Regions from separate parts of the Pseudomonas sp. Pf153 genome, predicted to be linked through region 3. Evidence: predicted binding sites of a transcription regulator. Region 3 holds the regulator's gene; each other region holds the start of a gene.
What was found. Region 3 encodes sigma-54, which starts transcription at its own class of promoters, with help from an activator protein. Its sites were predicted from a motif close to ANTGGCATNNANNTTGCTNT; they were not measured.

Region 1 (9,801 bases), on a different contig from region 3:
AAGAATTGCAGCGCATGCAGCAGGAAGGCGGCGCGACCGTTCAGTAATTCCACCCTGAGCGTTTACGCAAGTCCATTGTGGGAGCGGGCTTGCTCGCGAACGCGGAGTGTCAGGCGACATTAATGCCTACTGACACTCCCTATTCGCGAGCAAGCTCGCTCCCACATTAGTTATGAGTGTTACTTGAAACCATTCTGCCGCCAGGCCTCATAGACCGCGACCGCCACGGTGTTGGAAAGGTTCAGGCTGCGGCAGCCTTCGCGCATCGGCAGGCGCAGGCGTTGCTCCGCCGTCAGGGCGTCCAACACTTCAGCCGGCAGCCCCCGGCTTTCCGGACCGAATACGAACGCATCGCCCGGGATGAAGCTGACGTCGTGGAAGGGGCGCGAACCCTTGGTGGTGAAGGCGAAAAGGCGCGGATGCCCGAGGCTTTCCAGGCAACTGGCGAGGTTTGCATGGCGCTGCAAGGTGGCATACTCGTGGTAGTCCAGGCCGGCACGGCGCAGGCGTTTATCGTCCATCTCGAAGCCCAGCGGTTCGATCAGATGCAAATGACAGCCGCTGTTGGCGCAGAGCCTGATGACGTTGCCGGTATTCGGTGGAATTTCCGGTTGAAAAAGGATGACGTGAAACATGCACGGCTCCGCAGATGAAGATGAGCGGCATTCTACGCCGCAAACCGACCGCCGTTCGACGCAAATGCCTCGGGTATTGGCTTCGCTGGCGATTTTCGGCTTGATGATCGGTCTGATGATCGGGCGCCTGACCAATCCCGAGCCAAGCGTGCTGCAGCAGATCGAGGTGGCGGATGGCGTGCTGGTGGCCTGGTTCAGCGACGAAGCCAGGTTGCATGGAGAAATCATTGACGGCTCCGTAGCGCTGCTGTTCGAAGCAGAGGGTCAGGCGCAGAAGGGACAGTTGAAATTCAACGGCAAGGATGTGAACTGGCGTGTTCGGTTGAGTGACAAGGGGCTGTTGCTGACGTTGGTGGCGGCGCGTCCGTTGCGCGCCCAGTGGGCCGGCAGCGAGGTGGATGGCCGCTGGCGGCTGGAGGTCCGTCTCCAGGAGTAATAAAAGAGGGAATCCCCGGCCTGCCTGTACCAAGGACCCCAAAACGGGAGGGCTCGCGGTCGGCGCTCAGCCCTGGGCGTAAAGAAGGGAAACCTTGACCTGCCTGTATCAAGGCCCCCAAAACGTTGGGCTCGATGAGCCCTGAATAAAATGGGGAATCCCCGGCCTGCCTGTACCAAGGTCCCCGAAACTGGGTAGTGATTGGGTTATTGCAGGGGGCGTGCCAGATTTAGATGAACTGCCACAGAAAATTTGGTGTTCAGGCCCAGAGCCCCGTATTACGGGGCTTTTACCTGGTACCGGGCTTTTTTTTCTACATGAGTCTTAGGCGGCTGGCTTAAAGCGCGTGCGCAATTGCGATTCGTAGTGCATTAGAGCGGTGCACGAGCCTTGATGTGGGAGCGGGCTTGCTCGCGAAGAGGGTATGTCAGCCGACATCGATGCGAACTGACACGCCGCCTTCGCGAGCAAGCCCGCTCCCACAGGTTCTTCAGCCCTCATCCCCCTCATCATCATCCCCACCATCGACCTTCATCCCCAATTCCTTGATCTTGCGGGTCAAGGTATTGCGGCCCCAGCCCAGCAGCACGGCAGCGTCGCGACGGCGGCCAGCGGTGTGTTTGAGGGCGGTTTCGATCATGATCCGCTCGAAGCTCGGAACGGCGCTGTCCAGCAGGCTCGACTGGCCACGGGTCAGCGCCTGGTCGGCCCATTGGCGCAAGGCCTGTTCCCAATTGGTCACCGGTGCCGAGTCCTGTGGCAGGCTCAACAGTTCCGGTGGCAGGTCGCCGATGTGCACTTCGCGCCCCGACGCCATGACCGTGATCCAGCGGCAGGTATTCTCCAGCTGGCGCACGTTGCCGGGCCATGGCAGGTTCTTGAGGTATTCCTCGGTCTCGCTCTTGAGCAGCTTGGGCTCCACCGCCAGTTCCTGGGCTGCGCGGCTGAGGAAATGCCTGGCCAGGGTCGGGATGTCTTCGCGACGATCCGCCAGACGCGGGATATGGATGCGAATCACGTTCAGGCGATGGAACAAGTCTTCGCGGAATTTTCCGGCGTGGACCAGGGTTTCCAGGTTCTGGTGGGTCGCGGCGATAATGCGCACATCGACCTTGACCGGCGTGTGGCCGCCCACTCGATAGAACTCTCCGTCGGCCAGCACGCGCAGCAAGCGGGTCTGGGTGTCGGCCGGCATGTCACCGATTTCATCGAGGAACAGCGTGCCGCCGTCGGCCTGCTCGAAGCGCCCGCGACGCAGGTTGGCCGCGCCGGTGAATGCGCCCTTTTCGTGGCCGAACAGTTCGGATTCCATCAAATCCTTGGGAATCGCCGCCATGTTCAGCGCAATGAACGGCGAGGCCGCCCGCGGGCTGTGGCGGTGCAGGGCGTGAGCGACCAGTTCCTTACCCGTGCCCGATTCACCATTGATCAGTACGGTGATATTGGAGTGGCTCAGGCGGCCGATGGCGCGGAAAACCTCTTGCATCGCTGGCGCTTCGCCAATGATTTCCGGAGTCCGGGCCAAGGCTGGCACTTCTTCCAGACCTTGCTGTTCCTGGGCATGCTGGTTGGCGCGCTTGACCAGCGACACCGCTTCATCGACATCGAACGGCTTGGGCAGGTACTCGAAAGCGCCGCCCTGATAGGACGCAACGGCGCTGTCCAGGTCGGAGTGGGCGGTCATGATGATCACCGGTAGCCGCGGGTGCTGCTCGCGAATCCGGGCCAGCAGGTCCAGGCCACTGGCGCCGGGCATGCGAATGTCGGAGATGATGACGTCCGGCTGCTGACGGGCCAGGCGGCTCATGACTCCATCGGCACTGTCGAAGCTCTGGGTGGTCATGCCTTCCTGTTGCAAGGCTTTTTCCAGGACCCAGCGGATAGAACGGTCGTCATCGACGATCCACACGGTTTCACTACGGCTCATGTCGATGTGGCTCCTTGTTCCAGTGGCAGGAAGATCGAAAAGGTGGTGTGGCCAGGGTGGCTCTCACATTCGATCAGGCCCTGATGCTGACTGATGATGTTCTGGGTAATGGCCAGGCCCAGCCCGGTACCGTCCGGACGGCCGCTGACCATGGGAAAGAAGATGGTTTCCTGCAGCTCCGGGGGGATGCCCGGGCCGTTGTCGATGATTTCGATCTTGGTCACCAGGCGATGGCGCACGTGGCCAATGGTGAACTGGCGCATGGCGCGGGTGCGCAGGCTGATGCGGCCCAGGCGCAGTTCGTTCTGGCTGCTGATGGCCTGCATCGCGTTGCGCACGATATTCAAAACGGCCTGGATCATTTGCTCGCGGTCGATCAGGACGTCGGGAATACTCGGGTCATAGTCGCGCACCAAGGTGATGCAGCCCTGGCTTTCCGCTTCCACGAGGCTGCCAACGCGCTCCAGCACTTCGTGGACGTTGCACATCGCCAGTGAGGGCAGCTTGTTCGAGCCGAGCATTCGGTCCACAAGATTTCGCAAGCGGTCCGCTTCCTCGATGATGACGTTGGTGTAGTCCTTGAGGCTTTCTTCCGGCAGCTCCCGGGAAAGCAACTGTGCCGCGCCGCGAATCCCGCCAAGAGGGTTCTTGATTTCATGGGCCAGGCCACGCACAAGCATCTTGCTGGTTTCCTGCTTGGACAGCTGGGCCTCTTCCTTGGTGATGCGCAACAGGCGGTCACGAGGATGGACCTCGAGCAGCAACAGAGTCGCGCCGTTGTTCAGGATCGGTGTCACCGCATAGTCCACGGTCAGGGTCTGGCCGGTCAGGGCGGTGAGCATTGCTTCGCGCTTGGTGAACGGATGGGCTTGCTCTACGGCCTGGCGCAGGGAATTGAGCGCCTCGGCCGACTCAGTGAACAGCTCACTGATAAATTGCCCATGGCTGCGTTGGCCGCTGACGGCCAGGAGCATTTCCGCCGCCGGGTTCATGTACTCGAGGCGCAGTTCGGCGTCGAGCAGGATGGTCGCGGTGGTGAGGTTGTCGAGCAACAAGCGGTGTAGTGCGTCGCTAATGGTCATCAGGACCTCTTTTGAAGCGTAGCAAGCACGCGTATGACGCGCTGGTGCCAAGGAAAATGCAAAAACCAAACCAAGGCTCCGAAAAGAAGCGTTTAGAGCCTTAATGGGCTGGATTTCGCCCAGTTACGTGGCGTTCTGCCAGTTTTTTCGGGTACTTTCGAACCAAAAAGGGCAGGCCGATGGGAAGGCTTGCAACTTTTTGCACCAATATAGTGCGCAAGCTTGATGGGCGCTAAAAGAATGGAAGGATGCTGCTCTTTTCTTCTTCGGGCTTGTCGGCCAGGGGGCATTCCGGACGTTGACCATAATCGGCCATGGCGCAGGGCTTGACGCGGCGCTTCTGCGCCAGGGACATGCGCTGCATGTGGAAAGGCTGGTTGGCGGTACGTTCGACGATACGGTCCTGCTCATCGAGGATTTCCACCGCAAGGTGATGAGTGCCGCGATCAACGTTGCTCAAGGCAAATACCGGGCTTGGTCCGGGTTCGCCCGTGGGTTGGCCGTCCAGCAGCAGGCGGTAGCGGTGGCCTTTTTTCAGTCCCGGTTCGCTGGTAGCCGTGACGATAAGCTCGCCGGCGGTGCTGCGTATCGTGGCGTCCGGCTCGGGAATTAACAGTCGGAGCATCTCGTAATGAAACACGGGCCTGGGCGGCTCGTCGGAGGTCGGTGCCGGTGCGGTGCTGACGGGTGGGGTTGGCATCCGGTTGCCGGGCGGCAGTTGGACTTTTTTCGCGTTGCCGGGGCGCGGTTGATCGGTAAAGACCCGATTACCCTGGGCGTCGATGTAAGTGTAGACCTGTGCGAGCCCCGGCAGGGCGACCAGGGCCAGGCCCAGGAGCATCCAGCGGATCATGGCCGGTGCACCCGTTGTACCGTGAACGTGACGGTTTCGCTTTGTTGCACGACAGTGTCTGCGTCGATGACCTGGACCGCCAGGCTGTGCTCGCCTCGGTCGATATTCACTAATTGCAGCCGCGGCACATTGGTCGGCTGGCCATAGGGTTGGCCGTCCAACAGAAGTCTGAACCGATGTGGGCTTTGCAGGCGTGGCTGGGCTCGGACGCCCACGGTAAAGGTGCCGTTGTTGGCGCGCAGGGCTTCTTCGGTGGGAATGTCTGTCAGCTCCAGCGTTTGGTAGGCGTTGCGCGGCTTTTCGTTGATTGCAGGGGGCGTCGGAGTATCCGGGCTGCTCGGGCCCTGGGGTTCGATGCTGTTGAGCGGTGGCAGCTCGACCGCCTGGGCCGGCACTCCCTCAGGCGGCTGGTTGCTGTAGGCGGTGTTGCCGTTGGCGTCGGTGTATTTGTAGATCTGCGCCGCCGCAGGCAACGCCAACAGCAACAACAGAACGCCTGGAAAACCACGACCCATAAAATCAACCGAGAAATGAAAGTGTTGGATTCCAGCATAGGTCAGGAAGGGCGGTTGGCCCAAGTCGTTGCGCATTGACCCAGAGGGAATGGGTTGGGTCAGGCTTTTGGTGGTGTGATGCACAACTCCGCCGTGGCGCGGATCAGGGCGAGCCGGCGTATCGGGTGCTGCTTGTTATGGTGGGTGGCTCGGGCGATCCATCGCGGGCATTGTGGGTCGGTGCGGTAAGGGGAGAAATCGGCCAGTTGCTGCAGCAGACGTTTTTGCAGGCGGTCGAGTTGCGGGCGGATTTGGTTCACCAGGTCGGCGCGTGGCATGTCCGGGGCCTTGCCCTCCATGGCCCAGTCGGACAAATCGACGTACTGCACGAATTTGTTGGCTTCTATTTGAGCTGCAAAGAACGTCTCCACGGTTTCGGCCGTCAGCTTGTAGACCGGCGCCTGGGCGACAGCGGCGGCGATGACTTCGCGCTCGCGCTGACGGTCTTCCACTGGCTTATGGCTGTCCCATTTGCTCAAGGCCACCTGATCGGCGATGGCGATGCGTTCGCCAATGGCGTTAAGCAGCGGGGTAAGGGCATCGGGGGCTGGGGTGGCGTTGGCGGCGGTGGCCATCAACGCCGCTGAGAGGGCAAGGCAGAGCTTGGAGCGCAAAGTCATGGATGATCTCTCGTTTGCTGGGGGTGACGCATGATGCACGTATATTGCGCCCACAAAAAAGGCCTCCCGAAGGAGGCCTCTCTTGGTTCACGCCGCCTGGGGCGACGCTACCGGATCAGCAGCTGTAGTACAGCTCATATTCCAGTGGGTGTACGAAGGTGCGAACCTTGATTTCTTCTTCGCTTTTCAGTGCGATGTAAGCGTCGATGAAGTCATCGCTGAATACGCCGCCCTTGGTCAGGAACGCACGGCCCTTGTCCAGCTCTTCCAGGGCTTCTTTCAGGCTACCGCAAACCTGTGGGATTTCCTTGGCCTCTTCAGGCGGCAGGTCATACAGGTTTTTGTCGGCGGCATCGCCAGGGTGGATCTTGTTCTGGATACCGTCCAGACCGGCCATCATCAGTGCAGCGAAGGCCAGGTACGGGTTGGCAGCCGGGTCCGGGAAGCGTGCTTCGATGCGGCGCGCTTTAGGGCTGTTGACGTAAGGAATACGGATCGAGGCGGAACGGTTGCGAGCCGAGTAGGCCAGCATGACCGGAGCTTCGAAGCCAGGAACCAGACGCTTGTAGGAGTTGGTCGACGGGTTGGTGAAGCCGTTCAGGGCCTTACCGTGCTTGATGATACCGCCGATGAAGTACAGGGCAGTGTCCGACAGACCGGCATAGCCTTCGCCTGCGAAGGTGTTCTTGCCGTCCTTGGAGATCGACATGTGAACGTGCATGCCCGAACCGTTGTCGCCGTACAGAGGCTTCGGCATGAAGGTCGCGGTGCGGCCATAAGCGTCGGCAACGTTGTGTACAACGTATTTCAGGGTCTGGACTTCGTCAGCCTTCTTGACCAGCGTGTTGAACTTCACGCCGATTTCGTTCTGGCCGGCAGTCGCCACTTCGTGGTGGTGAACTTCGACGGTCTGGCCCATTTCTTCCAGTGCGTTGCACATGGAGGTACGGATCTCGTGGTCGAAGTCGAACGGTGGAACCGGGAAGTAACCGCCTTTCACGCCTGGACGGTGGCCTTTGTTACCGCCTTCCACGTCTTGGTCGGACATCCACGAACCTTGTTCGGAGAAGATTTTGAACATGGAACCGGAGATGTCGGACTTGAACTTGACCGAGTCGAAGATGAAGAACTCAGGCTCTGGACCGAAGAAAGCGGTGTCGCCGATACCGGTGGACTTCAGGTATTCCTCGGCACGGTGGGCGATGGCGCGTGGATCGCGGTCATAGCCTTGCATGGTCGAAGGTTCGATGATGTCGCAGACCAGGATCAGGGTCGGTTCTTCGGTGAACGGGTCCAGGACCGCGGTTTCGTCGTCCGGCATCAGGATCATGTCGGAAGCTTCGATGCCTTTCCAGCCAGAGATGGAGGAACCGTCGAACATCTTGCCGATTTCGAAGAAATCGTCATCCAGCGCATCACGGGCCGGCATGGTCACGTGATGTTGAGTGCCTTTGGTGTCAGTGAAGCGCAGATCAATCCACTTGACGTCATGATCTTTGATGAGTTGAACCGACTTCGACATATGTCCTCCGGGTGGCTTCGGGCGGTAATGGTGTGCCCTGAATATGAGTGATGCCGGCGCGAATACTCGGCCAAGGCAACCTGCCTCACAAGGGAGCAAATTGCATGCCAGTGCCCCAGCATGGGTTTTTTGCACCAAACCCACGCTTTCAGAGGGCCGAAAACGGGGATTGTCGGACAATCACGCACTGTAATGTGGCGATCATCAGTGTAGGTGATCCATTTTGGTGCATTAAAACCGACTGCATATTAACTGGTTAAACCTTGAGCAATTTCCGCTATAATCCGCGCCCCCCTTTTTCGGCTGGCCGTTCGCGCGCTGTTTTCATGAAACTAATCGTAAAAGTCTTCCCCGAGATCACCATCAAGAGCCGCCCTGTCCGGACGCGTTTTATCCGTCAGTTGGCCAAGAACATTCGCGCCGTGCTCCGTGATCTGGACCCGGTCGTGGTGGTGAACGGCGTGTGGGATAACCTCGAGCTGGAAACGCGCGTCAGCGAACCCAAGGTCTTGAAGGAAATGACCGAACGCCTGAGCTGCATGCCGGGCATCGCGCATTTCCTGCAGGTCGATGAATATCCGCTGGGGGACTTCGACGACATCGTCGCCAAATGCAAGCTTCATTATGGCGATGCGTTGGCCGGCAAGATTTTTTCGGTGCGCTGCAAGCGTGCCGGCAAACACCCGTTCAGTTCCATGGACGTGGAGAAGTACGTCGGCAGCCAGCTGCGCCGGCAATGCGGTGCCGCCGGTATCTCCCTGAAAGAACCGCAGATCGAAGTGCGCATCGAAATTCGCGACCAGCGGTTGTTCGTGATCCACAGCCAGCACGACAGCATCGGCGGCTATCCGCTGGGCGCGCTGGAGCAGACGCTGGTGCTGATGTCCGGTGGCTTCGACTCCACAGTGGCGGCCTACCAGATCATGCGTCGCGGGCTGATGAGCCATTTCTGCTTCTTCAACCTTGGCGGGCGTGCCCATGAACTGGGCGTAATGGAAGTGGCGCACTTTATCTGGAAGAAGTACGGCAGCTCCCAGCGCGTGTTATTTGTGAGTGTGCCGTTCGAGGAAGTCCTGGGCGAGATTCTCGGGAAAGTCGACGACAGTCATATGGGCGTCATTTTGAAGCGTATGATGTTGCGTGCCGCGTCGAGCATCGCTGACCGCCTGCACATCGACGCGCTGGTCACCGGCGAGGCGATTTCCCAGGTGTCGAGCCAGACGCTGCCGAACCTGTCGGTCATCGACTGTGTCACCGAAAAACTGGTGCTGCGCCCACTGATCGCGAGCCACAAGCAGGACATCATCGACACGGCCGACGCCATCGGCACCGCCGATTTTGCCCGCCACATGCCGGAATATTGCGGGGTCATTTCGGTCAATCCGAAGACGGCTGCCAAGCGCGGGCGCGTGGAGCATGAAGAGAAAGAATTCGACATGGCGGTGCTCGATCGTGCAATCGAAAACGCCAGGCTGGTGCCGATCGATCGGGTGATCGATGAATTGGGCCAGGACATCCAGGTTGAAGAAGTCGGCGAAGCGCTGGCCGGCCAGATCGTCATCGACATCCGTCACCCGGATGAAGCTGAGGATGACCCGCTGAGCGTCGCCGGCGTCGAGGTAAAAACGATGCCGTTCTATGCAGTGAACGCGCGTTTCAAGGAACTGGACCCTACTCGCCAGTACCTGTTGTATTGCGGCAAAGGCGTGATGAGTCGCCTGCATGCTCACCATTTGCTCAGTGAGGGGCATGCCAATGTGCGCGTTTATCGACCGAGCTAAGTGCCCGGGGCTGTTTGCCTGTGGCCTGCGTCACCGGCCCCCCGACGCCGCCGGCAAGCTGTAACGGCTTTGTCGGACTCAACGTAAATCGCTGCCACGACCTGTCAGCACACCGAATCCTCTGATCGAGATACACAAGTGATCGAAAATCTACGCAACATCGCCATCATCGCCCACGTTGACCATGGTAAGACCACCCTGGTTGACAAACTCCTGCGCCAATCCGGCACCCTGGAGCGCAACGAGCTCAACGACGAGCGCGTGATGGACTCCAACGACCAGGAAAAAGAGCGCGGTATTACCATCCTGGCGAAAAACACCGCTATCAACTGGAACGGCTACCACATCAACATCGTGGACACCCCCGGCCACGCCGACTTCGGCGGTGAAG
Region 2 (9,801 bases), on a different contig from region 3:
ACCTGCAAGTCGACAGCCTGTGGTCCGGCGCCCTGCACCTGGCCGACATCGAGCTCGACAAGCCCAAGACCGAGATTGTGTTCGCCAAGGATGGGCAACTGAACCTGCTGGGCCTGTTCAAATTACCGCCCAGCGAGCCTGCTCCGGCGAACCCGGACGCCAAGCCGTTTCCCCTGCGGGTCGATAGGATCAAGCTCGCCACCGGATATGTGCATTTCCAGGACCTGCGCCCCAGCGAGCCCATCGAGTTCCTTTACGACGCGCTTGATTTCGAACTGAAGAACCTCAGCACTCTGCCCGACGACAGCGCCGACATGACCCTGGTTGCCGCCGGGCCCGAAGGCGGGAAAATCGACTGGACCGGCAATTTCAGCCTTTCGCCAATCGCCTCCGAGGGCAAGCTCAAGGTCACCGATGGTCAGATGAAATTCTGGTGGCCCTATGTACGCGATGCGGTCCCCCTGGTGTTGGAAAACGGCATCGTCAACCTGAGCACCGACTACAAACTCAACCTGGCCAAGGGCACCGAACTGCTCTTGAGCAACGCTGCCGTCAGCGTCGCGCCCTTCGCCATCAAGTCTCCCGATGGTCGTCCACTGGCCAGGCTCGAACGCCTGGATGTCAGCGAAACCACGGTGGACCTGGCCAAACAGCAAGTGCTGGTGGGCAAAGTCCGCAGCCAGAAACTGGAAACCTGGGCGGCCCGGGAGGCGGACGGTCAACTGGATTGGCAGAAATTGTTCGCCAGCCAGCCGGCGAAGCCCCAGGTCAAGGTGGAACCGGCATCGGCGCCGGCAGCCGCCGACTCCCCCAAACCCGAACCCGCTCCGCCGAGCAAACCATGGCAGGTCCTGTTGAAGGACGTGCAATTGCGCGACTACCAGGTGCACCTGGCCGATCGCCAGGCCCAACCCGCCGTGGCGCTGGACGTCGGCCCGCTGAACCTCGACCTGCAGAACTACGACACCCTCAACGGTTCGCCCTTCACCCTCAAGCTGGACACCGGCCTGGGTAAACAAGGCAAGATCCTGGCTGACGGCGAAGTCAACCTGAACCCGGTCAGCGCCAGACTCAAGGTCAAGACCCAGGATATCGACTTGCGCGTCGCCCAAGCCTACATCAATCCTTTCATTCGGCTGGAGCTGCGCTCCGGGATGCTCGGCAGCGACCTGGCGGTAGATCTCAAGGGCATCGACCCGCTGGCGTTCGCGGTCACCGGTCGCGCCCAGGTCGACCAATTGCACACGCTCGATACTCTCAAGACCCGTGACTTCGTCAAATGGCAAAGCGTGGTCGTCGAGGGCCTCAACTACCAGCATGGCGACAGCCTCTCCATCGACAAGGTCAACCTGTTCCAACCCTACGCGCGCTTCATGATCAACGACGATCGCACCACCAACGTCGATGATCTGCTGATCCCGCAACCGCCCGACAGCGCGAAGAACACGGCGGCCAAACCGGCGTCCCAAGGGAAGCCGCTGGGTATCCACATCGGTGCGATTGCCATCAATGACGGCTCGGCCAACTTCGCCGACTTCAGCCTGACGCCAAATTTCGCCACCGCCATCCAACAGCTCAACGGCCAGATCGGCACCATCGACAGCCGCCAGGCCAAACCGGCCAGCGTAGACGTCAAGGGCAAGGTCGACCGCTATGCCCCGGTCACCATCAAGGGGGCGCTCAATCCGTTCGACCCCATGGCCAGCCTCGATATCGCCACCAGCTTCAAGCGGGTCGAGCTGACAACCCTGACGCCCTACTCCGGCAAATTCGCCGGGTATCGCATCCGCAAGGGCCGGCTCAATCTCGATTTGCATTACCGCATCACCCAGGGCCAGCTCCAGGCCGAGAACAAGGTGGTGGTCGAGCAATTGCAATTGGGCGAAAAGGTCGACAGCCCGGACGCCGTCAGCCTGCCGTTGAAGCTGGCCGTCGCCCTGTTGAAGGATTCCGAAGGCAGGATTTCCATCGAGTTGCCCGTGTCCGGCAACCTCAACGATCCGCAGTTCAGCGTAATGCCGATCGTCTGGCAGACTCTGCGCAATCTCGTGGTGCGGGCGGCCCAGGCACCGTTCAAGCTCATCGGCGGGTTGGTGGCCGGTGGTGGCTCCGAGGACCTGGGCAGCGTGGCGTTCGCACCGGGCTCCAGCGAGCTGAGCAAGGAAAACGAGGGTGTGCTGCTCAAGCTGTCCGAAGCGCTTGGTAAACGTCCGGAACTGCGCCTGGAGATCGAAGGCACCGCCGCCGAGAGCAGCGATGGTCCATTGCTGGCCTCCCAGCGCCTGGAGCGTGAGTACCAGTACAACTACTACAAGATGCTGCAACGTCGGGGCGATAAAGTTCCGGCCAAAGCGTCGTTACTGGAAGTTCCGGAAGACGAAAAGGCTCCGCTGCTGGAAGGCATCTACCGCACCCGCCTCAAGACACAACCGCCGGTCGAATGGTCGCAACTGGATAAAAAAGCCCGTATCGAAAAACTGCGCGAAGGGGTCATCAAATTCTGGAGCGGCAGCGAGGTATTGCTGCGCGAACTGGGCCAGGAACGGGCGAGCAGCATCAAGGACTTCCTGGTGGACAAAGGCAAACTGGCCGACGACCGTGTCTATTTTATCGACGCCAGCCTCGGCCAGGCCGAAAGCGATGGGCGCGTGATCACTCCCATGCACCTGGACGCCGAATAAGATGAAACGCTCTTGCTGGCTCTCCCTGGGTTTGTTGCTGGTTGCGAGCCAGGCACCGGCGGCCGACACGTTGCGCTGCGGCAGCCAGTTGATCAGCGTCGGCGACCGCTCCAGCGAAGTGCTGCAAAAATGCGGAGAACCGGCGGCTCGGGATGACCTGGGCTATAAGCGCAGTGTCAATCGGCGGGAAGAGTACCCGGTGGAAGAATGGACCTATGGGCCCAACAGCGGCATGTACCAATACCTGCGCTTCGAGGGTAATCGATTGGTACAGATCACCAGCAAGCGTGGGCGCTGAACCGCAACCGCTTCATGGCAAACAAGGTTGATGTCTGTTCCACCGCAGTCTTTGAATAGCCTATGCAGAATAGAACAGGCCCCCGGCAACGCCGGGGGCCTGTGGACGGCCACCTCCCTGTGGCCTTTCGCATGAACTCCAAAGCAACGGCAAACGTATGACTCAGCCCGTTTGCCGTGCCTTCTCCCGGTCCAGGCGAGAAGTCTTGGCGTTATTCGGCCTTCAGACCATCAGCCGATACGTCTTGCACGCCTTTGATTTTCTTGGCAATCGCCACGGCGGTTTCCTTCTGAGCCTTCGTTACAGCGACGTCCGAAGACAGAGATACAACGCCTTTGTTGGTTTCAACCTTGATATCGGTGCCTGGAATGCCTTTTTCAGTGACCAGGTCCGCTTTGACCTTGGTGGTGATCCAGGTGTCTTTGGTTTCTTCCTTGGCTTTCGTAACTTCGCCAGCAGCCAGCATCATTGGAGCCTGCGTCGCTTGAACGTTCTGGGCAAATGCGGCGTTAGCCATGGTCAGGGTCAGTGCGGTAGCAGCAGCGGCAGTGATAGCGAACTTCTTCATACGAGTAACTCCTGTTTTTCTCAGAAACTGCCGGGAAATGCAGTCCGGCAGGGCTGTCAGGAGTAGTGCGAAGGGTGTGCCAGTTTTTTATTTCAAAAAAAATCTATAAAAATCAACAATTTAAGCGAAACGGTATTTTACGGAATCATGCAAAATGCATGACCCGTCGATTTTGTACATGCAACATGCGGGTTTCGGCCATGGCTTAAGCCACTGAATTGCAGAGCATTTTCCTACAACAAAAAACCCCGCTAAAAGCGGGGCCGGTCAGACCAACCTTTATGCCTCAACCACCTGCAGCGGCACCGGTGCAGCCCTTGGGAGCGTATTCCTGCTCAGCCGTGGTGGCGCATGTCCATACCCCGGTTCCCGAACGACTCAGCGTAATCGTCTTGCCCACCACCGGACCCGGCGCATTGAGGATGGTGCAGCCAATGGTGCCAACCCCTGTAGAGGCAACACCCGAGGCAGTGGTGGTGCAGTTACTGGTCGTTGCCGTCCCGCCAACAAGTTCGAGGGTCGGGTTGGTACCCGAATTGATCGTGTCCTCGAACGGCACCTTCAACGCAGTGATCTCCGCCAGGCCCGCCGTCACCTTGGCCCGCGCCTGGTATTTGGAATATTGCGGCAACGCAAAGGTCGCCAGGATGCCGATGATCGCCACGACGATCAGCAGCTCGATCAGGGTAAAGCCACTCTGCTTGTTCATAGACATCTCCATACATGAGGTGGAGTCTCATGGTTGGGGCAGCCGTTGCAGGGCACATGCCAACCGTCCGGAGCCATGCCCACCGGGGGTTCGGGGCCACAGAAGCCTTGCGCCCCATCCCTACAACCGCACTATCTGACATTTTTTGTCACCCCAACCCGCTGGTTTGGTGTTGATGCTTGACTAGGCTATAAGTCATGAACTGTCTGCGTCCGGGATCCCCATGAATGACATCGCCCTCAGCGGCCTGACCAAGCAACTGGTGCTGGCCGAACTGCTCACCGAACAAAGTGCGCAACAGGCGCATCAACAGGCCCAACGCAATCGCATGCCCCTGGTCAGTTATCTGGTGCAGAACAAACTGGTCCAGAGTCGCCAGGTTGCGGAGATCGCCTCAGAACACTTCGGCGTCGCCCTGCTGGACCTCAACAGCCTCGACAAGGAGGCCCAGCCTACGGGCCTGGTCAGCGAGAAACTGGTTCGCCAGCACCATGCGCTGCCGCTGTGGCGACGGGGCAACAAACTGTTCGTGGGCATTTCCGACCCCACCAACCACCAGGCTATCAATGACATTCAGTTCAGTACCGGCCTGACCACCGAAGCCATCCTGGTGGAGGACGACAAACTCAGCGATGCCATCGAAAAGTTCTTCGAATCCAGTACCACAGGCCTGGAAGGCATGGGCGATGTAGACCTCGATGGCCTGGACATCGAGTCGGGCGATGACCACAAGCAGGACGCCATCGCCGGCCTGGACGCCGACGATGCGCCGGTGGTGCGCTTCGTCAACAAGATGCTGCTGGATGCGATCAAGGGCGGCTCTTCCGACCTGCATTTCGAGCCTTATGAAAAATCCTACCGTGTGCGGGTCCGCACTGATGGCATGTTGCGCGAAGTCGCCCGACCGCCGATCCAGTTGGCGACCCGCATCGCCGCGCGCCTGAAGGTCATGGCCAACCTGGATATTTCCGAACGGCGCAAGCCTCAGGACGGGCGGCTGAAAATGCGCTTGTCGAAAACCAAATCCATCGATTTCCGGGTCAACACCCTGCCCACGCTCTGGGGCGAAAAAGTGGTGATTCGGATTCTCGACCCCTCCAGTGCGCAGATGGGCATCGACGCCCTGGGCTACGAACCGGACCAGAAAGAGCTGTACCTGGCGGCCCTCAAACAACCGCAAGGGCTGATCCTGGTAACCGGGCCGACCGGCTCGGGCAAGACCGTCTCGCTCTACACGGGGTTGAATATCCTCAATACCGTGGACATCAACATTTCCACAGCCGAAGATCCGGTGGAAATCAACATGGAAGGGATCAACCAGGTCAACGTGAACCCACGCCAGGGCCTGGACTTCGCCCAGGCGCTGCGCTCGTTCCTGCGCCAGGACCCGGATGTGATCATGGTCGGTGAGATCCGCGACCTCGAAACAGCCGAAATTGCCATCAAGGCGGCCCAGACCGGGCACATGGTGTTGTCGACGCTGCACACCAACAGCGCTGCCGAAACCTTGATCCGTTTGCAGAACATGGGCATTCCCGGCTTCAACATCGCCACGGCGGTCCACCTGATCATCGCCCAGCGGCTGGCGCGCAAGCTGTGCAGCCATTGCAAGAAGGCCATCGAGATTCCCGAAGAGACGTTGCTCAAGGAAGGTTTTCCCCGGGAACGCATCGGCTCGTTCACGATCTATGAGCCGGTCGGTTGCGAACAGTGCAACAACGGCTACAAGGGACGCGTGGGGATTTATGAAGTGGTCAAAAACACACCCGAGCTGCAACGGCTGATCATGGCCGAGGGCAACTCGCTGGAAATCGACCTGCAAATGCGCAAGGACGGCTTCAACGACCTGCGCGCCTCCGGGCTGCTCAAAGTGATGCAAGGAGTGACCAGCCTCGAAGAAATCAACCGGGTCACCAAGGATTGAGCATGGCGGTCAAGGCAGTCAAAACCGATACCTATACGTGGGAAGGCAAGGACCGCAAGGGCACGAAAATGTCCGGCGAGCTGGCCGGCCAGAGCCCGGCACTGGTCAAGGCACAATTGCGCAAGCAAGGCATCAATCCGGAAAAGGTGCGCAAGAAGTCCGCCTCGATATTCGGCAAGGGCAAGCGCATCAAGCCGCTGGATATCGCCCTCTTCACCCGCCAGATGGCCACGATGCTCAAGGCCGGCGTGCCGTTGTTGCAGGCGTTCGACATCATTGGCGAAGGCTTCGACAACGCCAACATGCGCAAGCTGGTGGATGAGGTGAAACAGGAAGTCGCCGCCGGCAACAGCTTCGCCGCGTCGTTGCGCAAATGCCCGCAGTATTTCGATGAGTTGTATTGCAACCTGGTGGACGCCGGTGAACAGGCCGGCGCACTGGACACGCTGCTGGATCGGGTTGCCACCTACAAGGAAAAGAGCGAAGCCCTCAAGGCCAAGATCAAGAAAGCCATGACGTATCCGACGGCCGTCATCCTCGTCGCGGCGGTGGTCACGGGCATTCTGCTGGTCAAGGTGGTGCCACAATTCGAATCGGTGTTCGCCGGGTTCGGCGCCGAGCTGCCGGCGTTCACGGTTATGGTCATCGGCCTCTCGGAGTTCATGCAGCAATGGTGGTGGCTGCTGCTGGGTGGCCTGGTGGGCGGCTTTTTTGGCGTGAAGTACGCGCTCAAGCGCTCCCAGGGGTTTCGTGACTGGCGCGATAAATGGCTGCTCAAGCTACCGCTGGTAGGTGCCCTGATGTACAAATCCGCGGTGGCCCGCTACGCCCGCACGCTGTCCACGACTTTCGCGGCCGGCGTGCCGCTGGTGGAAGCCCTGGACTCGGTTTCCGGCGCCACCGGCAATGTAGTGTTCAAACGTGCCGTGCAGCGCATCCGCCAGGATGTCTCGACCGGCATGCAACTGAATTTCTCCATGCGCGCCTCAGGCATCTTTCCGAACCTGGCGATCCAGATGACTGCCATCGGCGAGGAATCCGGCGCGCTGGACGACATGCTCGACAAAGTGGCGAGCTTTTATGAGGCCGAAGTGGACAATCTGGTGGACAACCTCACCAGCCTGATGGAACCCTTCATCATGGTGATCCTGGGGGTGGTGGTCGGCGGCCTGGTGGTCGCGATGTACTTGCCCATCTTTCAACTCGGCTCTGCGATCTGACATGCCCCTGACCGAATTCTTCGTGCTGTATCCCTTGGCCTTCGTGCTGGCGGCGCTACTGCTCGGGCTGATTGTCGGCAGCTTTCTCAACGTCCTGGTGTGGCGCCTGCCCAAGATGCTCAGCCGCGAGTGGCGGCTGCAAGCCCACGACTTGCTCGGCCTGCCCGCCGAAACGCCCGGCCCGGCCTACAACCTGGTGTTGCCTCACTCCCAATGCCCCCATTGCGGACACCGCATTCGAGCCTGGGAAAATATTCCGCTGCTGAGCTACGTGGCGCTGCGCGGGCGTTGTTCCAGCTGTGCAACCCCCATTGGCAAGCGTTACCCATTGACCGAACTGGCCTGCGGCGCATTGTCGGCGTTTGTCGCCTGGCATTTCGGCTTCGGCTGGCAGGCCGCGATGGTGATGGTCCTGACCTGGGGCCTGCTGGGCATGAGCCTGATCGATGCCGAGCATCAATTACTGCCCGACACGCTGGTACTGCCGTTGTTGTGGCTGGGCCTGATCGTCAACAGCTTCGGTGTATTCGTTTCGTTGAACGAGGCGATGTGGGGCGCGGTGGCCGGTTACCTGGCGCTGTGGTCGGTGTTCTGGGTATTCAAGCTGATCACCGGCAAGGAAGGCATGGGCTATGGCGATTTCAAGCTGCTGGCGATGCTGGGGGCCTGGGGCGGCTGGCAAATCCTGCCTCTGACGCTGTTATTGTCTTCCCTGGTGGGTGCCGTCGTCGGCATTGTCATGCTGCGCATGCGGGATGCGCCGACATCGACTCAGATCCCCTTCGGACCTTATCTGGCGATTGCCGGCTGGATTGCCTTGCTCTGGGGTGGTCAAATAACGGACTTTTATTGGCAGTCTGTCGGTTTTTAATGAACACCTCTTTGGAAAAACCCTGGATCCTCGGCCTGACCGGCGGCATCGGCAGTGGCAAAAGCGCGGCGGCGCAGCACTTCATCGACTTGGGTGTACACGTCGTCGACGCCGATCACGCAGCACGCTGGGTCGTCGAACCAGGGCGCCCGGCGCTGGCGGAAATCACGAGGCATTTCGGCCCCGGCGTGTTGCAGACCGGCGGCGCCCTCGACCGTGGGGCGCTGCGCACACTGATCTTTGAAAATGCCGAAGAACGGCGCTGGCTCGAAGCCTTGCTGCACCCGTTGATAGCCGATGAGATCGCGCACCACTTGGCCTTGGCACAATCGCCGTATGCGATTCTGGTATCGCCGCTGCTGATCGAGTCGGGACAATACGCCATGACCCAGCGGATCCTGGTGATCGATGCCCCGGAACAGCTGCAGATCGAACGCACCTTGCAGCGCGACCAGACCAGCGAACAGCAGGTCCAGGCCATCCTCAAGGCGCAGTCTACCCGTCAGGATCGCCTGAGCCATGCAGACGACGTGGTGGTCAACGACCGCGACCTCGCGTGGCTGCACGCCGAGGTCGAACGCCTGCATCACTTTTACCTTACCTTGCGTGGAGGCCAGTCATGAGCCAGACCCCAATCGTCAATTGCCCAACCTGCGGCGCACCTGTGGAATGGAGCCCGGAGAGCAAATTCCGGCCATTCTGTTCCGATCGCTGCAAACTGATCGACCTGGGCGCCTGGGCATCGGAAGAGCACAAAATCCCGGTCAGCCCGGATGCCGAGGATGAGCTGTTCAGCGAGGACTTCAATCCTCGCTCGCACCACTAAGGCCGCATAAAACCGTAATCCTGTTCATCGTCGAGGTTCTCCGCCAGGAAACTCAACTCATCGGCCAGGTCTTCAACGCTGCGCACTGTCTTGCTCTGTTGCACGATTGCACTGAGCAAGGCACGCAGGCTCAAGCCTGGATCGAAGCCGATTTCCATCGCCGCGTCGTGACTGCGCCTGATCTCTTGTCTCGCCCACTCATAAACACTCATGGCTGTGCTCCTGGAAATTTTCCAGAGCATGAAGCGCCACTGCCTGCCCGGCCTTGATGTGAATCAAGGCTTATCGTCATCCTTCCAGGGCGCCGACAGATAGCGCGTGCGGTTGAACGTCTCGAGCCATTCGGGACTGAATACCACCAGGGCGCTGACCACCATGCCGTTGATGAAGGCCTCGGGAAAAATGATCAGCCAGAGGTAGCCGACGAAATCGCCCAACCAGTACGGCATGGCGAATACCCCGTCGTACCACAGCAAGCCGAGCCCCAGCAGCAGGCACAGCAACGCCGACAGAGCAGCGGCAAGAAACCCCGAACAAAAGATGTACACGAACAGATTACGCGGCTGGGCACGCTCCACCAGGATCGCACAGCACTCGGTGACCAATACCGGTAACAGGACCAGCAACACACCGTTGACACCCATCGCCGCCATGTCCTGGCGCCCCAGCAGCACCAGCCCAAGCTGTGCAGAAAGCCCGCCGAG
Region 3 (9,801 bases):
TTTCATCGGGCTATACGATTTCTGACATGAGCCAATCCAGCGACCTGATTCAATCGGCACAACGTACCATCCGCCTCGAGCTCGAAGCCGTGCAAGGCTTGCTGCCCCATATCGACGCTGATTTCGTACGCGCCTGCGAGATGATTCTGGCCAGCACGGGCCGCGTCGTCGTCGTTGGCATGGGCAAGTCCGGGCACATCGGCAACAAGATCGCCGCGACCCTGGCCAGCACGGGCACCACTGCATTTTTCGTCCATCCTGCCGAGGCCAGCCACGGCGACATGGGCATGATCACCCGGGACGATGTCATCCTGGCCCTGTCCAACTCGGGCTCGACCAACGAAATCCTCACGCTGTTGCCGCTGATCAAGCGCCTTGGCATCCGGATGATCAGCATCACCGGAAATCCGGACTCCCCCCTGGCCAAGGCCGCCGAAGTGAATCTCAACGTACATGTCGAGCACGAAGCCTGCCCGCTGAACCTCGCCCCGACCTCGTCCACCACCGCGGCCCTGGTCATGGGCGACGCCCTCGCCGTGGCGCTGCTGGAGGCCAGGGGGTTCACCGCCGAGGATTTCGCTTTTTCCCATCCCGGCGGCGCCTTGGGTCGCCGCCTGTTGCTGAAAGTCGAAAACGTGATGCACGCCGGCGAAGAGTTGCCGCACGTCCAGCGAGGCACGCTCCTCAAGGACGCCCTCATGGAAATGACCCGCAAGGGACTGGGCATGACAGTGATTCTCGAAACCGACGGCAAGCTCGCCGGTATCTTCACTGACGGCGACCTGCGTCGCACCCTCGACCGCCCCATCGACATCCGCAATGCAACCATCGACGAAGTCATGACCCTTCATGGCAAGACGGCCCGCGCCGACATGCTCGCCGCCGAAGCCTTGAAAATCATGGAAGACCACAGAATCAACGCACTGGTAGTGGTGGATGACGAGGACCGCCCGATCGGCGCCTTCAACCTGTCCGACCTGCTGCGCGCCGGAGTAATGTGATGACGACCGACCTGCTGCTACGAGGCAAAGATATCAAGCTCGCCGTTTTCGACGTTGACGGCGTACTCACCGATGGCCGCCTGTACTTCCTTGAAGATGGCAGCGAATTCAAGACCTTCAACACGCTCGACGGTCAGGGCATCAAGATGCTGATGGCCGCCGGCGTGCAGACCGCCATCATCAGCGGCCGCAAGACTCCCGTGGTCGAGCGACGCGCGAAGAACCTCGGCATCCCCCATCTATACCAGGGACGCGAGGATAAACTGGTGGTACTGGACGAGCTTCTGGGCCAGCTCAATCTAAGCTACGAACAGGTCGCCTATCTGGGTGACGACCTGCCGGACCTGCCGGTGATCCGCCGTGTCGGCCTGGGAATGGCGGTGGCCAACGCCGCCGGTTTCGTGCGCGAGCACGCCCACGGCGTCACCACGGCACGAGGCGGCGAAGGCGCGGCCCGTGAATTCTGCGAACTGATCCTGCGCGCCCAGGGCCGCCTCGAAGCGGCCAACGCCGCGTACCTGTGAGCCATTTATGCTGAGCAAGAAGATTCGCACCATCGTGGTGTTCGGCTGTATCGCAGCGATTTTCGCGGCGGTAGGCTACTGGAACATCAGTCCGGAACGCTTTCTCGACCGGCCTGCGGCCCAGGTCGAAGAGAAGATAGACTGGTACGCGACCAACACGCACACCCTGCAGTACCTGCCCGACGGCAAGGTGCAGTACGAAATGACGGCCGACAAGGTCGATCATGTGAAGGCCACCGACATCACGTTGGTGACCACGCCGGACCTGAACATGTTTCGTGGCACCGATTTCCCGTGGCATGTGCAAAGCAAGCACGCCGAAGTCAATTCCGGTGGCACCGAAGTGGAGCTCATCGACTCGGTACGCGTGGCCCGCACCGACGAGAAAAACCGTACGACCATCATCACCACAAGTCGCATGACCGTGTTCCCGCAGCAGGAATATGCGCAGACCGAGCAACCCGTTAGAATCGACGGCGCCGGCGGTGTATCGACCGGCACGGGAATGAAAGCGTATCTGAAGGAAAGCAGGATACACCTGCTATCGAACGTAAGAGGACAGTATGAAGCTCGCTAAAACCCTCCCTATTTTGCTCAGTCTGGGCGCAGCACTGGGAAGCGCGAGCGCCTGGTCCCTCCCCAACGACCGCGACCAGCCTATCCGCATCCAGGCCGACGACGCTCAGCTTGACGACAAGAACGGCGTGGCGACCTATAAAGGTGACGTGATCATCACCCAGGGCTCGATGAAGGTGACCGGCAATACCGTGACCATCACCCGCACCCAGTCCGGCGATATAGACGTGGTGACCTCCGTGGGCAACCTGGCCTATTTCGAGCAACTGCAGACAGCCGGCGACACCAAGCCCGTCCAGGGCTACGGCGTGACCATCCAGTATCACGCCTCCCAGGACCGCGTTGTGCTGATCGACCGCGCCAAGGTCATCGACAAGGACAACAACGTCACCCAGGGCGAAAAAATCGTCTACGACACCAACAAGAAACTCGCCAGCGCCGGTCGCGCCACCGGCAGCAAGGTGACCGAGCAGCGCCCACGGATCGACATGGTCATCCAGCCGAAAAAGAAAACCGAGCAGAAGGCCCAGTAATGGCAACTCTGAAAGCTCAGCACCTGGCCAAGAGCTACAAGGGCCGCCAGGTTGTGCGTGATGTCAGCCTGTCCATCGACAGCGGGCAAATCGTCGGCCTGCTCGGCCCCAACGGCGCGGGCAAAACCACCTGTTTCTATATGATCGTCGGCCTGGTACAGGCCGATCAGGGCCGCGTACTGATCGACGACCTGGACGTCAGCCACCAGCCCATGCATGGCCGGGCGAAAGCCGGCATCGGCTACCTGCCTCAGGAAGCATCGATCTTCCGCAAGCTGTCGGTGGCCGACAACATCATGGCGATCCTCGAAACCCGCAAGGATCTCGACAAAGCCGGCCGCCGCCAGGAGCTGGAAAGCCTGTTGCAGGAATTCCACATCAGTCATATCCGTGACAACCTGGGCATGAGCCTCTCCGGCGGCGAACGACGCCGGGTGGAAATCGCGCGAGCCCTGGCCACCGCGCCGAAATTCATTCTGCTCGACGAACCGTTCGCCGGCGTGGACCCGATCTCGGTAGGCGACATCAAGCAGATCATTCACCACCTCAAGGCCAAGGGGATCGGCGTGCTGATCACCGACCACAACGTGCGTGAGACCCTGGACATCTGCGAAACCGCCTACATTGTCAATGACGGACAACTGATCGCCGAGGGCGACGCGGCGACCATCCTGGCCAATGAACTGGTCAAGGAAGTCTATCTGGGTCATGAGTTCCGCTTGTAGGCATAACGTGTTTGGTAAATTGGCCCGGCACCGCTGATTTTATTGCTAGGCAAACACTTCAGTTTCAGGCATATAATTTGCTTAAGGTTTGGCGCTCCGGCGCCATGTAGTGGATGGCGCATGTGCGCCGGCGAATAAGGTGTTAAGCCCCTGCCATGAAACCATCGCTAGTCTTGAGAATGGGCCAGCAGCTGACGATGACGCCGCAGCTGCAACAGGCTATCCGCTTGCTCCAATTGTCGACCCTGGACCTGCAACAGGAAATCCAGGAGGCCCTGGAATCCAACCCGATGCTCGAGCGCCAGGAAGAAGGCGACGACTTCGATAACACCGATCCGCTGGCCGACAACGTCGAGCAGAAAACCAGTACCGAGATCCAGGAACCGTCCTATCAGGAACAATCCGCCCCGACAGTGGACAATCTGGAGGATGGCGAATGGAACGAACGCATTCCCAACGACCTGCCCGTGGATACCGCTTGGGAAGACGTCTACCAGACCAGTGCCAGCAGCCTGCCCAGCAGCGATGACGACGAGTGGGACTTCACCACCCGCACCTCCGCCGGCGAGAGCCTGCAAAGCCACCTGTTGTGGCAGTTGAACCTGGCACCAATGTCGGACACCGATCGCCTGATTGCGGTGACCCTGATCGACTGCATCAACAACCAGGGCTACCTGGACGAGACCCTCGAAGAAATCCTGGAAGCCTTCGATCCCGAGCTGGACATCGAGCTGGACGAGATCGAAGCCGTCCTGCACCGCATCCAGCAGTTCGAACCGGCCGGCATCGGCGCCCGCAGCCTCGGCGAGTGCCTGCTGCTGCAACTGCGCCAATTGCCCGCCAAGACGCCTTGGCTGGCCGAAGCCAAGCGGCTGGTTACCGACTACATCGATCTGTTGGGCGGTCGCGACTACAGCCAGCTTATGCGGCGCATGAAACTCAAGGAAGATGAACTGCGCCAGGTGATCGAACTGGTCCAGAGCCTCAACCCGCGGCCGGGCTCGCAGATCGAGGCCACCGAACCCGAATACGTGGTCCCCGACGTGATCGTGCGCAAACACAACGATCGCTGGCTCGTGGAGTTGAACCAGGAAGCGGTCCCCAAGTTGCGGGTCAACGCCCAGTATGCAGGGTTTGTAAAGCGCGCCGACACCAGCGCCGATAACACCTTCATGCGCAACCAGCTGCAAGAAGCGCGCTGGTTCATCAAGAGCCTGCAAAGCCGTAACGAAACCCTGATGAAAGTCGCCACCCAGATCGTCGAGCATCAGCGCGGTTTCCTGGAGTATGGCGACGAAGCCATGAAGCCATTGGTCCTGCATGACATCGCCGAGGCGGTGGGCATGCACGAATCGACGATTTCCCGCGTCACCACTCAGAAATTCATGCATACCCCGCGGGGAATCTATGAATTGAAATACTTTTTCTCCAGCCACGTCAGTACCTCCGAAGGCGGCGAATGCTCGTCCACGGCCATCCGCGCGATCATCAAGAAACTGGTGGCGGCGGAAAATCAGAAAAAGCCGTTGAGTGACAGCAAGATCGCTGGTTTACTGGAGGCACAAGGCATTCAGGTGGCCCGCCGTACCGTCGCCAAATACCGCGAATCCCTCGGGATCGCGCCTTCGAGCGAACGCAAGCGGTTGATGTAACAGGCCACGCCACAGCGTTCCAGTGGCAGGTATTTCTGCCTGCCGCTTTATGCACTGGCAACGAAGGAGAAGCTGTATGCAAGTCAACATCAGTGGACACCAACTGGAAGTGACCGAACCTCTTCGTCAATACATCGGCGAAAAACTCGACCGACTGGAGAGGCATTTCGACAAGATCACCAACGTTCAAGTCATCATGACCGTCGAAAAGCTGCTGCAGAAAATCGAAGCCACGTTGCATATCCCCGGTGGAGAAGTGGTCGCCAACGCCTCGCATGAAGACATGTATGCCGCGATTGACCTGCTGACCGACAAACTGGATCGCCAACTCAAAAAGCATAAGGAAAAGACCCAGAGCCTCCTCCAGGGCGCGACCGGTCGTTAATCTCCCCAATCCATGATTCGACTAGAAACCATCCTGACCCCCGGCCGTTCCAAGGTGAACGCGCCGGGAGGCAGTAAAAAGAAAGCTCTCGAACAGATTGCAAACCTGATCCATCACGAAGTCGAGGATCTGGAAATGCAGGACGTCTTCGAGGCCCTCGTTGCCCGAGAAAAGCTCGGTTCGACCGGTTTTGGCAACGGCATCGCCATTCCCCATTGCCGCCTCAAGGGTTGTACCGCACCGATCAGTGCGCTGTTGCACCTTGAAGCCCCTATAGATTTCGACGCCATCGACGGCGCACCGGTCGACCTGCTGTTCGTATTGCTGGTCCCCGAAGCGGCCACCGATGCACACCTTGAACTGCTACGTCAGATCGCCAGCATGCTGGACCGCAAGGAAGTTCGCGACAGACTGCGCAGCGCATCGAGTAACGAAGCCTTGTATCAGGTTGTCCTGGACGAACAGAACGGTCATTAACATGCGCCTGATCATCGTCAGTGGCCGCTCCGGCTCCGGGAAGAGTACAGCCCTCAATGTACTCGAAGACAACGGCTATTATTGTATCGACAACCTGCCGGCAGGCCTGCTGCCGGAGCTGGCCGAGCGCGCCCTGATCCATACCGAACTGGCGCAACCGCTGGTGGCGGTTTCCATCGATGCACGCAATCTGCCCAGCCACCTGTCGCGGTTTCCCGAACTGCTCGCAGAAGTACGCAGCAAGCACATCCAATGCGATGTGCTGTACCTGGACGCCGATGAAGAAACATTGCTCAAGCGCTTTTCCGAAACCCGTCGCCGCCACCCGCTGAGCAATGCCAGCCGTTCCCTGGCCGAAGCCATCCACGACGAAAGCCAGTTGCTGGGGCCGATCGCCGACCTGGCGGACTTGAAGCTCAATACCACGCACCTGAACCTTTATCAGCTGCATGACACCATCAAATTACGTCTGCTGAACCAGCCCGAGCCAGGCACGGCGTTCTTGCTGGAGTCATTCGGGTTCAAGCGTGGCATGCCAGTGGATGCCGACCTGGTGTTCGATGTGCGCTGCCTGCCCAACCCGTATTGGAAGCCGGAACTGCGCGACCAGTCCGGGCTTGACCAGCCAGTGATCGACTACCTGGAGGCCCAGGCGGATGTAGAGGAGATGTTCCAGGACATTTCCGCCTACCTGCTCAAATGGCTGCCCCGCTTCGCCGCGAGCAATCGCGCCTATGTCACCATCGCCATCGGCTGTACCGGTGGTCATCATCGTTCCGTCTACCTGACTGAGCGCCTGGGTCGCCTCCTGCAGCCCTCCCTGAAGAATGTCCAGGTTCGCCACCGCGACCTCAGCTAAAGGATTCACATCGCGATGCCAGCTCAGGAAATTGAAATCATTAACAAACTGGGTTTGCATGCCCGTGCGTCAGCCAAGTTCGTGGGTGTAGCGGGTAGATTTCCTGGTACAGAGATCAGAGTCGGACGAACGAAAGATGCCACGATCGACGGCAAGAGCATCATGGCAATGATGATGCTCGCCGCTGGCAAGGGCACCAAGATCTACCTGGAAACCAAGGGCGAAGAGGAGCGGGAAGCGATGGATGCGCTGGTGGCCTTGATCAACAATTACTTCGACGAAGGCGAATAACCCCCTGTCACGCCAACGCCGTATCCAGCACCATCATCAGGCAAAAACCCACCAACAATCCCAGGCTCGCCAGTTTCTCGTGACCATTGCGGCGGGATTCGGGAATGACCTCGTGGGTCACCACCAGCAGCATCGCCCCAGCCGCCAACGCCAGGCCCAGGGGCAAGAACATCTCGGCCAGGCTCACCACCCAGGCGCACAGCAGCGCAAACACGGGCTCGACCAGCCCTGACGCCGCACCAATCAAGAACGCCTTGACCCGCGACATGCCCGCCGTAGCCAGCACCAGCGCGATCACCAGCCCTTCGGGGACATCCTGCAAGGCGATACCCATCGCCAGGCTGTCAGCATCGGGCATGCCGCCCCCTGCCGACACGCCCACCGCCATGCCCTCTGGAATGTTGTGACCGATGATGGCGAACACGAACAACCAGATCCGCCGCGCAATGATCGGACGTCCTGGCGCCGCCACCAGCCTCTCGGGGCTGGCCGAAACCTTGCGGTCCACCAGGTACAACCCGAACGCCCCCGACAGAATGCCAAAGCAGGTAAGGCCGCTGGCGGCCCAAGGCGTGAATCCCAATTGCTGCGCCGCGGCAATGCCCGGCACGATCAGCGAAAACGCCGTGGCAGCGAGCATCACCCCGGCACCGAAGCCCAGTAGCGAATCGCCCACGGCCTGGGGCATGCGCCGGATGACCAGCACCGGCACGGCCCCCAGCGCGGTGCCCAAGGCACAGAGCCCGCCGCCTTGAAGGGCCCGCAGCAGCCTGGACTCCAGGTCCAGCCACGCCAAGCCCTGGGCCGCCAACAACATCATCCCGGTCAACACCAGCAATGACCCCAAGGCATAGCGGAACATCCGTCCGCTTCCAATCGCCAGTGTTTGAGTGTCCATAGTCAGCCTTGGAAGGTGTTCATGAAGGACTCGACGCCAGCGCCGCCTGATAGCGTCGGGCGACTTCAGGCCAATTGATCACGTTGTAGAAAGCGTTGATGTATTCGGGCCGACGGTTCTGGTACAGCAGGTAATACGCGTGCTCCCACACGTCCAGGCCCAGGATCGGCGTATTGCCGTTCATCAGCGGGCTGTCCTGGTTGGCGCTACTCTCCACCACCAAGGTCTTACGCGGGGTCACGCTCAGCCAGGCCCAGCCGCTGCCGAATCGGCTCAGCGCAGCCTTGGTGAATGCTTCCTTGAATCGCTCCAGCCCCCCCAGTTGTGTCTCGATCGCTGCGCCAAGCGCACCGTCCGGTTGGCCGCCGCCCTCAGGGGACATCACTTCCCAGAACAAGGAATGATTGGCATGGCCGCCGCCCTGATTGATCACCGCCGCCCGTAGGTTCTGTGGCAACTGCTCCACGCTGGCCACCAGTTTTTCGATGGGCCATTGGGCGTACTCGCTGCCCTCCACCGCGGCGTTGAGGTTATTGATATAGGTCTGGTGGTGTTTCGTGTAGTGGATCTCCATGGTTTTCGCATCGATGTGCGGTTCCAGGGCGTCGTAGGCGTAGGGCAGCGCAGGCAAGGTAAAAGCCATTTTCAATGAACTCCATAATGAAGAGGGGCATTGCGGTGCAAGGGTGACGTGTCTTTGCTGTGGAGCAACCGTTGGGTGCGGGGGTACTCGCCATGCTCACTGATGAAACCCAGCAGTTCGACATAAGTCCTGTGGCTCTGGCGCATCGCGGCCGCACGCAGGGCCGCCGGCATGCACTCGTCTTGCAGGGTCTGCAGCAACCGTTGATGGATGGCGCACAAGTATTCGGCGCTCTCCTCTGGCTGGTTCAGGCGCAGGTGCAAGTCCGCCAGATTGTGGTGGGAGACGACGCAGGCGGCCACGGCCTCATCGGCGTCAGGCCAGCGTTCATAAAGCACCTGGGCCAGGGCCAGGGCTTGCAGGTAGGCTTCGCGGGCATCCACCAGTTCGCCCAGCATGAAATGACGATTGGCTCGTTCGATTGTGCGTTTCCAGTGCTCCATGATGAGTCCTCCACACAGGGATCGGAATTACACACCACCCGCCGTGAGCTTCTCGGGGTCCAGCAAGACCTCCAGTTCGCTACGCGACAGGTCAGTGTGTTCCAGGGCGACATCGATGACCGGGCGGCCTTGTTGATAAGCCGTCTTGGCGATTTGCGCGGCTTTCTGGTAACCGATGATCGGGTTCAATGCTGTAACCAGGATCGGGTTGCGCGACAGCGCCTCCTTGAGCCTGGCCTCGTTGACCTTGAAAGTGGCAATGGCCTTATCCGCCAGCAACCGGCTGACATTGGCCATCAAGGCGATGCTGCTCAGCAGGTTCTGGGCGATGATCGGCAACATCACGTTCAGTTCGAAGTTGCCCGACTGGCCGGCCACGGTGATCACCGTGTCGTTGCCGATCACCTGGGTCGCGACCATCGCGGTGGCTTCCGGGATCACTGGGTTGACCTTGCCGGGCATGATGGAAGAGCCCGGCTGCAAGCCCTCCAGCTCGATCTCGCCCAGGCCAGCCAGGGGCCCGGAATTCATCCAGCGCAAGTCGTTGGCGATTTTCATCAACGACACCGCCGTGGTCTTGAGTTGCCCGGAAACCGCCACCGCGGTGTCCTGGGAACCGATCAGGGCGAAGAAGTTCTTGCCAGGCGTGAATTGCACCTGAGTCAGCAGGGTCAGCTGTTGGCTGAACAGCTCGGCGAAGCGAGGGTGGGCATTGACCCCGGTTCCCACCGCCGTGCCCCCCTGGGCCAGGGCCTGCAGGCTTGGCAGCAGCTCCTGCAAATGGCCGATATTGG

Region 1: the regulator sigma-54 is predicted to act here: its motif matches at 7,722-7,741, upstream of glnA (glutamate--ammonia ligase).
Region 2: the regulator sigma-54 is predicted to act here: its motif matches at 4,301-4,320, upstream of AD666_RS15565 (pilin).

Annotation. Positions count from the first base shown of each region.
Region 1 is NZ_LHVL01000008.1:275,088-284,888, reverse strand. Features, by position in the region: gene secB (protein-export chaperone SecB) at 1-47, shown strand, start outside; gene trmL (tRNA (uridine(34)/cytosine(34)/5-carboxymethylaminomethyluridine(34)-2'-O)-methyltransferase TrmL) at 180-635, opposite strand; gene AD666_RS04155 (hypothetical protein) at 634-1,071, shown strand; gene ntrC (nitrogen regulation protein NR(I)) at 1,562-2,998, opposite strand; gene glnL (nitrogen regulation protein NR(II)) at 2,995-4,080, opposite strand; gene AD666_RS04140 (DUF4124 domain-containing protein) at 4,313-4,933, opposite strand; gene AD666_RS04135 (DUF4124 domain-containing protein) at 4,930-5,448, opposite strand; gene AD666_RS04130 (chorismate mutase) at 5,547-6,107, opposite strand; gene glnA (glutamate--ammonia ligase) at 6,223-7,629, opposite strand; gene thiI (tRNA uracil 4-sulfurtransferase ThiI) at 7,956-9,410, shown strand; gene typA (translational GTPase TypA) at 9,549-9,801, shown strand, end outside.
Region 2 is NZ_LHVL01000025.1:36,254-46,054, forward strand. Features, by position in the region: gene AD666_RS15550 (DUF748 domain-containing protein) at 1-2,681, shown strand, start outside; gene AD666_RS15555 (DUF2845 domain-containing protein) at 2,683-2,979, shown strand; gene AD666_RS15560 (BON domain-containing protein) at 3,191-3,547, opposite strand; gene AD666_RS15565 (pilin) at 3,834-4,256, opposite strand; gene pilB (type IV-A pilus assembly ATPase PilB) at 4,480-6,180, shown strand; gene AD666_RS15575 (type II secretion system F family protein) at 6,183-7,400, shown strand; gene AD666_RS15580 (A24 family peptidase) at 7,402-8,271, shown strand; gene coaE (dephospho-CoA kinase) at 8,271-8,894, shown strand; gene yacG (DNA gyrase inhibitor YacG) at 8,891-9,097, shown strand; gene AD666_RS15595 (hypothetical protein) at 9,094-9,309, opposite strand; gene AD666_RS15600 (energy-coupling factor ABC transporter permease) at 9,373-9,801, opposite strand, start outside.
Region 3 is NZ_LHVL01000018.1:184,765-194,565, reverse strand. Features, by position in the region: gene AD666_RS12950 (KpsF/GutQ family sugar-phosphate isomerase) at 27-1,001, shown strand; gene AD666_RS12945 (HAD family hydrolase) at 1,001-1,525, shown strand; gene lptC (LPS export ABC transporter periplasmic protein LptC) at 1,533-2,102, shown strand; gene lptA (lipopolysaccharide transport periplasmic protein LptA) at 2,089-2,634, shown strand; gene lptB (LPS export ABC transporter ATP-binding protein) at 2,634-3,359, shown strand; gene AD666_RS12925 (RNA polymerase factor sigma-54) at 3,515-5,011, shown strand; gene hpf (ribosome hibernation-promoting factor, HPF/YfiA family) at 5,088-5,396, shown strand; gene ptsN (PTS IIA-like nitrogen regulatory protein PtsN) at 5,409-5,873, shown strand; gene rapZ (RNase adapter RapZ) at 5,875-6,732, shown strand; gene AD666_RS12905 (HPr family phosphocarrier protein) at 6,748-7,023, shown strand; gene AD666_RS12900 (ZIP family metal transporter) at 7,031-7,921, opposite strand; gene AD666_RS12895 (superoxide dismutase) at 7,941-8,564, opposite strand; gene AD666_RS12890 (hypothetical protein) at 8,567-9,007, opposite strand; gene AD666_RS12885 (aspartate ammonia-lyase) at 9,035-9,801, opposite strand, start outside.